Regions from separate parts of the Novosphingobium kalidii genome, predicted to be linked through region 2. Evidence: predicted binding sites of a transcription regulator. Region 2 holds the regulator's gene; the other holds the start of a gene.

Region 1 (5,370 bases), on a different contig from region 2:
AAGCAGCGCCGCAAGGGCAACAAGAAGTTCGTGACCGTAGAGAACGCGCGCGCCAACAACCTCAAGGGCGTCACCGCCAAGTTCCCGCTCGGCACCTTCTGCTGCGTGACGGGGGTTTCGGGCTCGGGCAAGTCCTCGCTCACCATCGACACCTTGCAGGCCGGCGCCTCACGCCAGCTCAACGGCGCGCGGGTGATCGCGGGCGCGCACGACAAGATCACCGGGCTTGAGAACTGCGACAAGGTGATCGAGATCGACCAGTCCCCGATCGGCCGCACCCCGCGCTCCAACCCGGCCACCTACACCGGCGCCTTCACCGTGATCCGCGACTGGTTCGCCGGCCTGCCCGAAAGCGCCGCGCGCGGGTACAAGCCGGGGCGCTTCAGCTTCAACGTCAAGGGCGGCCGCTGCGAGGCATGCCAGGGCGACGGCCTCATCAAGATCGAGATGCACTTCCTGCCCGACGTCTACGTCACCTGCGAGGAGTGCCACGGCAAGCGCTACAACCGCGAGACGCTGGAGGTGAAGTTCAAGGGCATGTCCATCGCCGACGTGCTCGACATGACGATCGAGGATGCCGAGGAGTTCTTCAAGGCCGTCCCCCCCATCCGCGACCGCATGCACATGCTCAACGAAGTGGGGCTGGGCTACGTCAAGGTCGGCCAGCAGGCGACCACGCTGTCAGGCGGCGAGGCGCAGCGCGTGAAGCTCGCCAAGGAACTGGCGCGACGCTCCACCGGGCAGACGCTCTACATCCTCGACGAGCCGACCACCGGCCTCCACTTCGAGGACGTGCGCAAGCTGCTCGAAGTGCTCCAGCGCCTCGTCGACCAGGGCAACTCGGTGGTGGTGATCGAACACAACCTCGACGTCATCAAGGTGGCCGACTGGATCATCGACCTCGGCCCCGAAGGCGGCGTCCGCGGTGGCGAGATCGTCGCGACGGGTACGCCGGAGGAAGTGGCGGCCAACCCGGCGAGCTTTACGGGGCGGTACTTGAAGCCGTTGTTGGAGAAGGCCAGCGTCAAGGTCGACTAGTCGGCCCACATCGTCGCGGAGATGATCCAGAACCGGTTACCGCCACGACACGCCATTCTGTTGAAGAAGAAGGTCTCAGGCGTAGGCGCAGAGACGCGGAGAAGAGAGGGAAGGTACGAGGGCCACAGCCCTCGCGCTCCCCGAAGTTGGTGACATTAGCCTGAACAACTATACAATGAGTTTGATTGATCGCGCTACGAGGCTGGCTTGCCTTTAAAGAACCTTCCGAGCGAACGTGAACCCATCACCCTTGAGGCGCATTTGGAGCGTCTGGAGCGACGACGCGTCGAACTTGGCCGGGATATCGAAGTCCCTCGGAACTCGGGCGAACGTCGCACAGCTTCGAAACGTGCGCTACTTGCCGCCATTGAAGCGACTGGCAAGAAACGGTGACGCGCCCGCCACTTTCGCGATGATAATACGACGATTTTTAGACAATAAGGTCAGCTTTCCGGAGCAAACATATCACCCATGCCACGATCTTTTGGCTTCTTTTCCCGTGGCGCTTTCACAAGATCGGCAATCTTCTTGGCTTCTATGTAGGTCCGAACGTAGTCGCCGAGTAGATCGTCTGACACCTTCGGCAGGTCAGCCTCTGCAGTGACAACTGCATGCACGCCGTCGCGATCGTCACCTGATAAGTCGATTAGTTCTGTACGGGCGCTCGCCCAGTCTCCTTTACAATGAGCCTGACGTCCAAGCGCGAGGTAAACCGCCAATTTTTCACGGCTAAGAACAGCCTTCCTCGGCTGTAGAAGCGGAATTACGGCTTGGCCGTTGTCGTCTACGTACCAGCAACTTGCCTTGGCTCTGACGAGTACATCAGGCCCCCATTGGATCATACTAATTGTTTTCAGGCGAGCTTCAGGAAAATCAGCAAAAGACTTAGCACCGACCGGCCTTTGTTTTCCAAGATAGCAAAGCGCCGTTACGCAATTTGAGATTCGCTTCGGTCGGGCGAACAATGACCTCTGGACCGCGAGTGGATCAAGCACGCCTTGCAAGCACGCGGGCAACACGTCCCATGTGTAATCGTGCCGTATGCCAAAGCCACCTTTGTCGAACTCCATGATTTTGAAGGCGGTTGCCTCCACATCACCGGGATCGGTAACACTGACAACTGACAAAGCGAGGGGTGCGCTTGAACGGCTCATACAGGCTTCCTTTACGAGGAAGCAAAAGTACATAAAGAGAACGGGGTGTCAATCAGCTTAGCTTTGCTTTGCTGTGGAAACTAGAAATTAACTGATCTGAAATCCGGCGATCCGCATTACGCCCCTCATCGAAAAGGCGTCGAGCCGCAAACCAAGGACCTGTTCGGTCGTGTGACATGTCCGACAGTTTAGTCGCACTTGAGTGCTTATAGAAATCGAAGAAAGGCCGCAGTATTTCTAAGTCGTCGGGGTTCAAATCAATAGTTGCTAAAATCCTTCGACCTAGTGTGGGACTAAATTGCATCGCTCGCCCCACAATAGGCGATTTACTGCTTTCGCGAAATTCAGCAAAGACGCTTGGTTCAACCGGACCAAAATCCCAGGCTTCGAATTGCTGACGGATCAGGGGCCGTTTGAAAGTGCAAAGATAGTCTGCATGGCAGAAGTACAACATCTTCTGCAGCTTCATTGGAGTGACCTGGATTTTTTCCTGATCCGACCAATCCAGAAGCAGGTTCGCTAATCCCTTTATCTCGTAAGGTGTGGGACTTTTCGCGTCGCTCAACTCTCGTACCACCGCGTACATTGGTGTGTTCTTTCTAGACCTTTGAGCCGTTAGACCTTTCGCAATGTCGAAGTAGAATTGACATGAGGTTATCCACAGAGACATGCGGCTTGTCCACAACCGCGTCTATCCTCAGGTTTGTCGTCTTACAAGAACAAAAAGGGAACTAATCCCTTTCCTACATACGTCCAGCTGATGTAACCATATCGGTTTAAGCGGTGTGTCGGCGTTCTATCGCACACTCAGATAAGAGGTGGGCTATGTCGGACAGTTCAGAAGCGAATGGCTCCGGGCCGAGCTATCCCACGTCGTTCGGGCGGGGGTGGATACCGGCCGATCGGAATATTGGCTTGCCGGACGATGCGTTCCTCGCCGCGACGGGCAGGGCGACCGCCGCCGCTGGCAGGGGAGCAGAGCGCCCCATTCGCGAGGCGGCGGCGCATGGGTATGCGGGGCCTGTCGACGATACCTTGAATGGCTCCCCTCCCGCGGACGGGCTGGAACCCAGAACCAACCACAATTCCTGGACTCCGGCGCGCAAGGCGGCGTTTCTGCATCATCTGGCCGAGAAGGGGAACGTGCGGGCCTCGGCGGCGCGGGTGGCGCTGTCGCACCAGTCGGCTTATGTGGCGCGGCGGCGGGATCGGGCGTTCAAGGCCGCATGGGATGCGGCGCTGGTGCTCGCGCGCGAGGCGGCGGCGCAAGTGCTCGCCACGCGGGCGATCGACGGGATCGAGGAGCCCGTCTGGTTCCGGGGCGAGCAAGTCGGCATGCGCTGTCGCCATGACTCGCGCCTGCTGCTCGCGCACCTCGCGCGGCTCGACAAGGCGGCCGAGGAAACCGACGCGGGCGACTATGCCGAGCGCTTCGACGAGCTGGTCGCGCAAGTCGCAGGCGAACTGCCGGATGCGGAACTGACCGATCCGGGGGAGGGCTGGTCCGAGCCGGCGCCGCTGCTCCCCCAGCCCCGCGAGCTCTGGGCCGACCGCATGGCGCACCAGCTCCAGCGCGCGGCGAACGAGGAATGGCGCGCGGCGATGCGGGCCGGCACCGCGACGCGCGACGATGCGCCCTCCGAGCTGCACTCGCCCTGGTTCGATGCCGCGCTTGCCGAGTGGGACGCCTGGCACACGCGCGCCTGCGCCGTCGTCGATGCCGCCGTGGCCAGCGAGAGCAAGGGGCCACCGACCAAGGTGTTCCCCCACGTCGAGTTCGACATGGCGGCCTTCTACGCCGACGACGAGGACTTCGCCGACGATGACAGCGACGCGGACGATCCGCGGCCGCACTGGGCCGACCTGGGCTATGGCCAGGAGGACGTGGTGCTCGAATACAAGTCGATGGAGCTGGGTGGAGGGATGGTTGGGGCGGGGGCCGGCCTCTTGCCCCTGGACACCGGCAATTGCGGCAACTCCGGCGGCGATCAGGCCCCGGTGCGGGCCGCCGCGCGCCCCGCGCCGAGCTTGCGCGCCACCCGCCAGCCCAGCGCCTTGGCGCGGTTGGACGCGGGCCAGCGCCCCGGACGCGCCGGCTCCATGCCCCATTGGCGCAGCAGCCCGTTGAACGCGCGCGCGTCGGCCTCGGCAAAGCTCCACGCCGAGCGCCAGGTGATCGAGAGCGAGATGGACGGCTCCGGCCCATTGCGCACGAAATGCGGCGCCATGACCGGCACGTAGAGCGCCTCGCCAGGGGCCAGCGCGAACTCGGTGCCATCAGCCAGCAGCTCCTCGCGCCACTGAAGCTCGCGTCCGCCTCCGGTGTGGTAGGTCTCGTGCACGGTGTCAGGCGCGTAGAGCGGGTCGCCGGCGGGGAACTGGGTCATCACCTTGGACCCGCGCACCTGCAGCAGGATGTTGTGCTCGGGATCGAAGTGGTAGGGCGTGACGCTGCGGGGCGAGCTGATGAAGATGAACGCCTGGGTCTTGAGCATCCTCCCGGTCTTGCGCTCGATCTCGGGGCGAAGCTCGGCCAGCAGCGCCTCCAGCAGGGCAGCGTAAGGCGGGTGCTGCTCCACGTTCTTCAGCACGGCCCAGGAATTCGCGCTCTCGATCCGGCGGATGGTCTCGCCGATGGGCAAGCCGGTGGGGGCAGGCTTGCCGGCGATGCCGATGGGCTGGTCGCCCGCGTTGTACTCGACCGAGGCGGCGGGCAGGCTCTCCGCCAGCGCGGCCAGCGCCTCGCGCTCCAGCAGCGGGTGATGGTCGAGGGTGTGGGGCAGGACGTGCGGCACCTCGGGGTAGGAGGCGGCGAACGTCTCGCGGGCGTTGGAGGGAAACACAGTCATTTGCGGCGAGTCTCGGCACGGAGGAGCTGACGGAACGCGAAACGGCGGGCAGAGCCACCAATGGCGATGGAGATCCGCCCGATCTCGCGCCGCTCGCGCCAGATGTGGTCGATCATCGGATGATCCGCAGCGGCGCAACTGTCAGTCCAGGCGATCTCGGGGCGGGAGAGGATGGCCAGGTTCTCGCGCTGCAGCAGGACGCCGGGGGAGAACTTGGCGAACCCCTCGTCGAACGCGGTCTTGAACGAGAACGCGCCGGGCGGGGTCAGGAAGCTGGCGAGCATGGCAATGGGCCGGTCGTCTAGCGAGAGGGTGAGGCGTTCGAGGCG
Region 2 (5,370 bases):
TCGGAGCCGACGCACAGGCGATGCGGGACGCGGGCCTCGCGCACCTGCTCTCGATCAGCGGACTTCACGTCAGCGCGGTAATCGGCGCGGTCTACTTCGTCAGCCTCCGGCTTCTGGCGCTGTGGCCGTGGTTGGCCTTGCGAGTACGGCTACCGGTCGTGGGCGCAGGTTTCGGCGCCTTTGCGGGTGTTGGCTACACCCTGCTGACCGGCGCTCAGGTGCCGACGGTGCGCTCGTGCATCGGCGCACTGCTTGTGTTGATGGCGCTTGCGCTCGGGCGCGAGCCCTTGTCGCTGCGTATGCTGGCCGTGGCGGCGTTTCTCGTCATGTTGCTCTGGCCCGAGGCCGTTGCCGGTCCCAGCTTCCAGATGAGCTTCGCCGCTGTGCTTGCGATTATAGCCTTGTCAGGCGCCGGGCCGGTCCGCCGGTTCCTGACACCACGAGAGGAGGGCTTGGGTGTCCGGGCGCTGAGACACCTCGCGCTCGTGTTGCTGACTGGCTTCGTGATCGAGTTCGCTCTGATGCCGATCGGCCTTTATCACTTCCACCGGGCGGGGATCTACGGCGCCTTCGCCAATGTGGTCGCGATCCCGCTCACCACGCTGGTGATCATGCCCTCGGTTCTATGCGGCTTGCTGCTTGATCTAGTGAGCATGGGAGCGCCAGCCTGGTGGATAGCGGGCCATGCGATCGCCGGGTTGAATGGTCTTGCGCACTGGGTAGCCAGCCGGCCCGGCGCCGTGACGGTCATCCCTGCGATGGCGGGAACGGCGTTTGCTCTGTTCATTGGCGGCGGCCTCTGGTTCGGTCTGTGGTCCGGTAAAGTGCGCTGGTTCGGCTTGGCACCGGCGGTGCTTGGGGCTGTGCTTGTAGCCACGGCTCGGCCGCCGGACCTGCTCATCTCGGGCGACGGCCGCCACGTGGGCTTGCTGTCGAAGGAGGCGGACGCTCTGTTCGTCCTTCGCCCCAGCCGCAGCGATTTTGTTAGGGACAATCTGGTTGAGATCGCAGGCATGAGCGGCACACCGACGTCTCTAGTCAGCCTTCCTGGCGCGGACTGTAATCGTGACACCTGTGTCATAACCTTGACGCGCGGCGAGCGAGATTGGCAGCTCCTGCTGACGCGAAGCCGCGATGCCGTGCCGGAACGCGCCCTGGCCGCCGCTTGCGAGCGTGTGGACCTGGTGATCTCCGACCGCTGGCTACCGCGGAGTTGCCGGCCCCGGTGGCTCAAGGTCGATCGCAGGCTTCTCCAGCACACGGGCGGTCTCGCCATCGATCTTGCAAACGCCCGCGTTAGCAGCGTCGCGGACAGCGAAGGTCGGCACGGGTGGTGGCGAGGGGCCGAGGACAGACAGCCCTCGCGCCCCGCGGTAAGCGCTTCTGCTTCAGCTGCGCCCTAATCGATCAGTGATAGCGGCGCAGCAATCCTGCAAGCTTGCCTTGCACCTCGATCTCTCCTGGCGAGTAGACCTGCGCCTCGTAAGCCGCGTTAGCGGGATCGAGCCGCACCATGCCATCCTCGCGACGCAAGTACTTGAGGGTGGCTTCCTCGCCCCGAACAAGCGCCACGACGATCTCGCCATCACGCGCAGTGCTGGTGCGCTTCACCAACGCGAAGTCGCCATCCAGAATGCCCGCCTCGATCATGGAGTCGCCGGAGACTTCAAGCGCATAGTGCTCGCCTGAGCCCAGGAGCGCTGCCGGAACAGAAAGCGATGCCTGGCCTTCCAGTGCCTCGATCGGAACGCCTGCGGCGATGCGTCCGTGAAGCGGGATCTCGATCACGTCATTGGCTGGAGAGGGAACGGGCGGCTGCGCGCGAGGCGCTTCATTGCTGTTGGCGGCACGCTTGGCCGCGGTGCGAGGTGCTGCGTTCTCAGGCTCTTTGAGGACCTCAAGCGCTCGGGCGCGGTTCGGCAGCCGGCGAATGAAGCCGCGTTCTTCCAGCGCGGAGATCAAGCGATGCACGCCCGACTTGGACTTCAGGTCCAGCGCCTCCTTCATCTCCTCGAAGCTGGGGGAGATGCCGGTTTCTTCCAGGCGGGCCTGGATGAAACGGAGCAATTCGTGCTGCTTGCGCGTCAACATGTTCGGCGCCTCCTCAGGCGTTCTTGTCGTGAACAATTAGCGAACAAGTAAGCAACAAGAAGTCGCCCGTCAAGCAATTCCGCCATTCTCGATCCAGAACGCGTCGACGTCTTCGCCGGCGAGAGCCTCGGGTGCATTCGCGGTCCGGTCGATCAGCACGTTGCTCGCCGCGAGGGATGCCAATGCACTGCTGTCCTGAATGGATTGCGCACAGACGACTTCGCCGTCCCAAGTGGCCCGCACGAAACAACGCCGCCCACCATTGCTGGGCAGCGGAGCCCCGAGCCTTAGTCTCAGCGTGCGAGGGAGAGGGCGAGCGGCGCCGAGCAGCGCCCGCAGCAGCGGCAGCATGAACAAGTAAGCGGTCACGTGGCTTGAGACTGGATTTCCCGGGAGGCCAAGAATGATCTGCCGTTTGCCGCCATGCTCACGCGTGGCGACAATGATGGGCTTGCCCGGCTTGATCGCCACGCGCCAGAACCCGAGCTTTGCACCCCAAGCCTCGAGCGCCGGCTTCACCAAGTCGTGATCGCCGACCGATGCACCACCACTGGTGACGATCACGTCTGCATCCGCGCCTTGGGAGAGCGCTTCCGCAAGCGCCTCCATCGAATCGGGCACGGGGCCAACGCGTTGAACCTCGCAAGGCAGCGCCCGAGCCATGGCGGCAAGCATGGCGGCGTTGCTTGCGGGGATCTGATGCTCCAAGCAGACCTCTGGGTCAGAGGCGAGCTCGTCTCCGCTGTCCATAACCAGCACGGACGGCGCACGGCGCACCGGCAAGTGCCGGTGCCCGGCACTGATTGCCAGTGCCAGTTGTGCAGGGCCAAGTCGCGTGCCGATCGGCAGCACTTCATCACCGTCGCGGAAATCCAGGCCGCAAGGACGGATGTGCTTGTGCGCTGGCGACGGCGGCTCGCCCGTCAGTGTCAGCCGATCCTGATCTCGCGCGAGATCTTCCTGCAGGATGACGCAAGCGGCGTCCGCCGGAAGGCGCGCACCGGTCGACATCCGCACCGCTTGGCCCGAACTGATGGTCCCCTCGAAGGGGTGGCCTGCGGCACTCTCTCCGACGACTTGCCAAGGCCCGGTAAGATCGCCCTCGGACACGGCGTAGCCATCCATGGCAGAGAGCGCTGCAGGAGGCTGCGTGCGCCGGGCCCGCAGCGGCTCGGCGAGATAGCGGCCAAGCGCACCGTCGATATCGACTCGCTCGATCTGCAGCGGTTCGACGAGGGCGAGAAGGCGAGCCTGCGCCTCTTCCAGCTGGAGCGGTGGTTCGCGCATCATGCCTCGTCCGCCCGCCAGTGGCCGGACTTGCCGCCGCGCTTCTCGATCAGGCGCACGTCCTCGATCACCATCGCCTTGTCGAGCGCTTTTGCCATGTCGTAAATGGTGACCAGCGCGATGGCTGTGGCGGTGACCGCCTCCATCTCGACTCCGGTCTTGCCCGTGAGCGAAGCGGTGGCGGTGGCGCGAACGGCGTCCCCCTCGAAAGCAAAGTCGACGTTAACCGCGTCGATCACCAGGGGATGACACATCGGGATCAGATCTCCGGTGCGCTTTGCGGCCATGATGCCGGCGATCCGTGCCGTGCCGAGCACATCACCTTTCGGCGCATTCCCTGCTCGGATGGCTGCGAGCGCCTCGGGGCTCATGCGGACGCGGCCGGAGGCGACGGCGAGCCGCTGGGTCTCGGCCTTGGCGCCGACGTCGACCATGCGGGCCGTGCCTTCGGCGTCGATGTGGGAAAGGGATTTGCTCATGCGGCGCAGGTTGCCGCAATTGCCGGTGTCCTGGAAAGGAAAATCCCGCGCTTTCTGGAGTGGTGAGCGAATGGTTCCGAGACGTGCTGCTGAAATTGGGCCATCACGCCGTCATGCCAGAGCCGATCGTTGTAGGACAGAGAGACAAGCTCTCTGCGGATGCGCCGAGGATCAGGCGAAGAGGAGGGCCCGCGTCGCCTGTTCCACGTCGGGCTGGCGCATGAGGCTTTCCCCCACAAGGAACGTGCGCGCTCCGCAAGCGGAAAGGCGCTGAAGATCCGCGTGCGAGTTGATGCCGCTTTCGCTGACCAGGAGCGTGCCCTCAGGCGCGAGGGGAGCAAGCCGCTCGGTAACCGCAAGATCGGTTACGAAGCGTTTGAGGTCGCGATTGTTCACGCCGATCAGGCGTGATTTCAGGCGGCTCGCGCGTGCCATCTCATCTTCGTTGTGAACCTCGACGAGCACGTCCATGCCACGCTCAAGCGCGGCAGCCTCAATCTCGACCATCTGATTGTCATCGAGCGCGGCGACGATGATCAGGATCGCGTCGGCACCGATTGCACGTGCTTCGGCGACTTGCCAGGGATCGACCATGAAGTCCTTGCGCAGGACAGGCAGATCGCAGGCAGCCCGCGCATCCATCAGGAAGTCTTCGTGGCCTTGGAAATAAGGTGCATCGGTGAGCACGGACAGGCAGGCCGCGCCACCCAGTTGATACGCCAGCGCGTGCTCACCGGGACGGAAGTCGGCTCGGATCAACCCCTTGGACGGCGACGCTTTCTTGATTTCAGCAATCAGCGCGAACCCATGCGCGGCTTTTGCTTCCAGGGCCTTGCGGAAGCCTCGTGGAGGCGTCTGCTCGCTGGCGCGGGCGTCGAGGTCCGCTTCCGTGGCGTCGCCCTTGCGAGCGACGACTTCCTCGCGCTTTGTAGCGCAGATTTCTATGAGCTTGTCGGACATCTCGTTACTTCGAAGTGGCCGCGATCCAGCAGTCGAGCAGGGCCTTGGCAAGGCCCTTGTCGATCACTTCGGCGGCTTCCTCGGCACCATCGCGCAAGTCGCTGGCTTCTCCAGCAAGGACGAGCGCAGCGGCGGAGTTGAGCAGGACGGCATCACGATATGCCCCCAGATCGCCGCTCAGCAGGCGGCGCAGGGCAGCCGCGTTGTAGTTCGCGTCACCGCCACGCAGCGCATCGAGCGGATGCGTCGGGAGGCCGGCGTCGGCAGGCGTGATCCGCTCAGGAACGTTACCGCAGTTGATTGTGGCGACAACGCTGGGGCCGTCGATCGAAAGCTCGTCCAGGCCTTCCTCGCCGCCCACGACCATTGCCGCTCCGCAGCCGACCATTGCCATCGCATCGCGATAGATCGGGACGTAGACCGGATTCGCCACTCCCACGAGTTGGCGCGTGACGCGGCCGGGATTGCACATCGGGCCGGTCAGATTGAAGATCGTGCGCTTGCCGATGGCCTTGCGGACCGGAGCGAGGTGAGCCAGCGCGGGATGATGCTT

Evidence for each region. Region 2 encodes LexA, which represses DNA repair genes until DNA is damaged. Its sites were predicted from a motif close to GTTCCNCNCTTGTTCT; they were not measured.
Region 1: the regulator LexA is predicted to act here: its motif matches at 2,909-2,924, upstream of ABVV53_RS05495 (Panacea domain-containing protein).

Annotation. Positions count from the first base shown of each region.
Region 1 is NZ_JBEWLY010000008.1:487,276-492,645, reverse strand. It holds gene uvrA (excinuclease ABC subunit UvrA) at 1-1,038, shown strand, start outside; gene ABVV53_RS05500 (hypothetical protein) at 1,482-2,192, opposite strand; gene ABVV53_RS05495 (Panacea domain-containing protein) at 2,245-2,778, opposite strand; gene ABVV53_RS05490 (cupin-like domain-containing protein) at 4,181-5,041, opposite strand; gene ABVV53_RS05485 (GNAT family N-acetyltransferase) at 5,038-5,370, opposite strand, start outside.
Region 2 is NZ_JBEWLY010000023.1:68,424-73,793, forward strand. It holds gene ABVV53_RS14180 (ComEC/Rec2 family competence protein) at 1-1,403, shown strand, start outside; gene lexA (transcriptional repressor LexA) at 1,408-2,091, opposite strand; gene ABVV53_RS14190 (molybdopterin molybdotransferase MoeA) at 2,161-3,381, opposite strand; gene moaC (cyclic pyranopterin monophosphate synthase MoaC) at 3,378-3,857, opposite strand; gene trpC (indole-3-glycerol phosphate synthase TrpC) at 4,029-4,817, opposite strand; gene trpD (anthranilate phosphoribosyltransferase) at 4,822-5,370, opposite strand, start outside.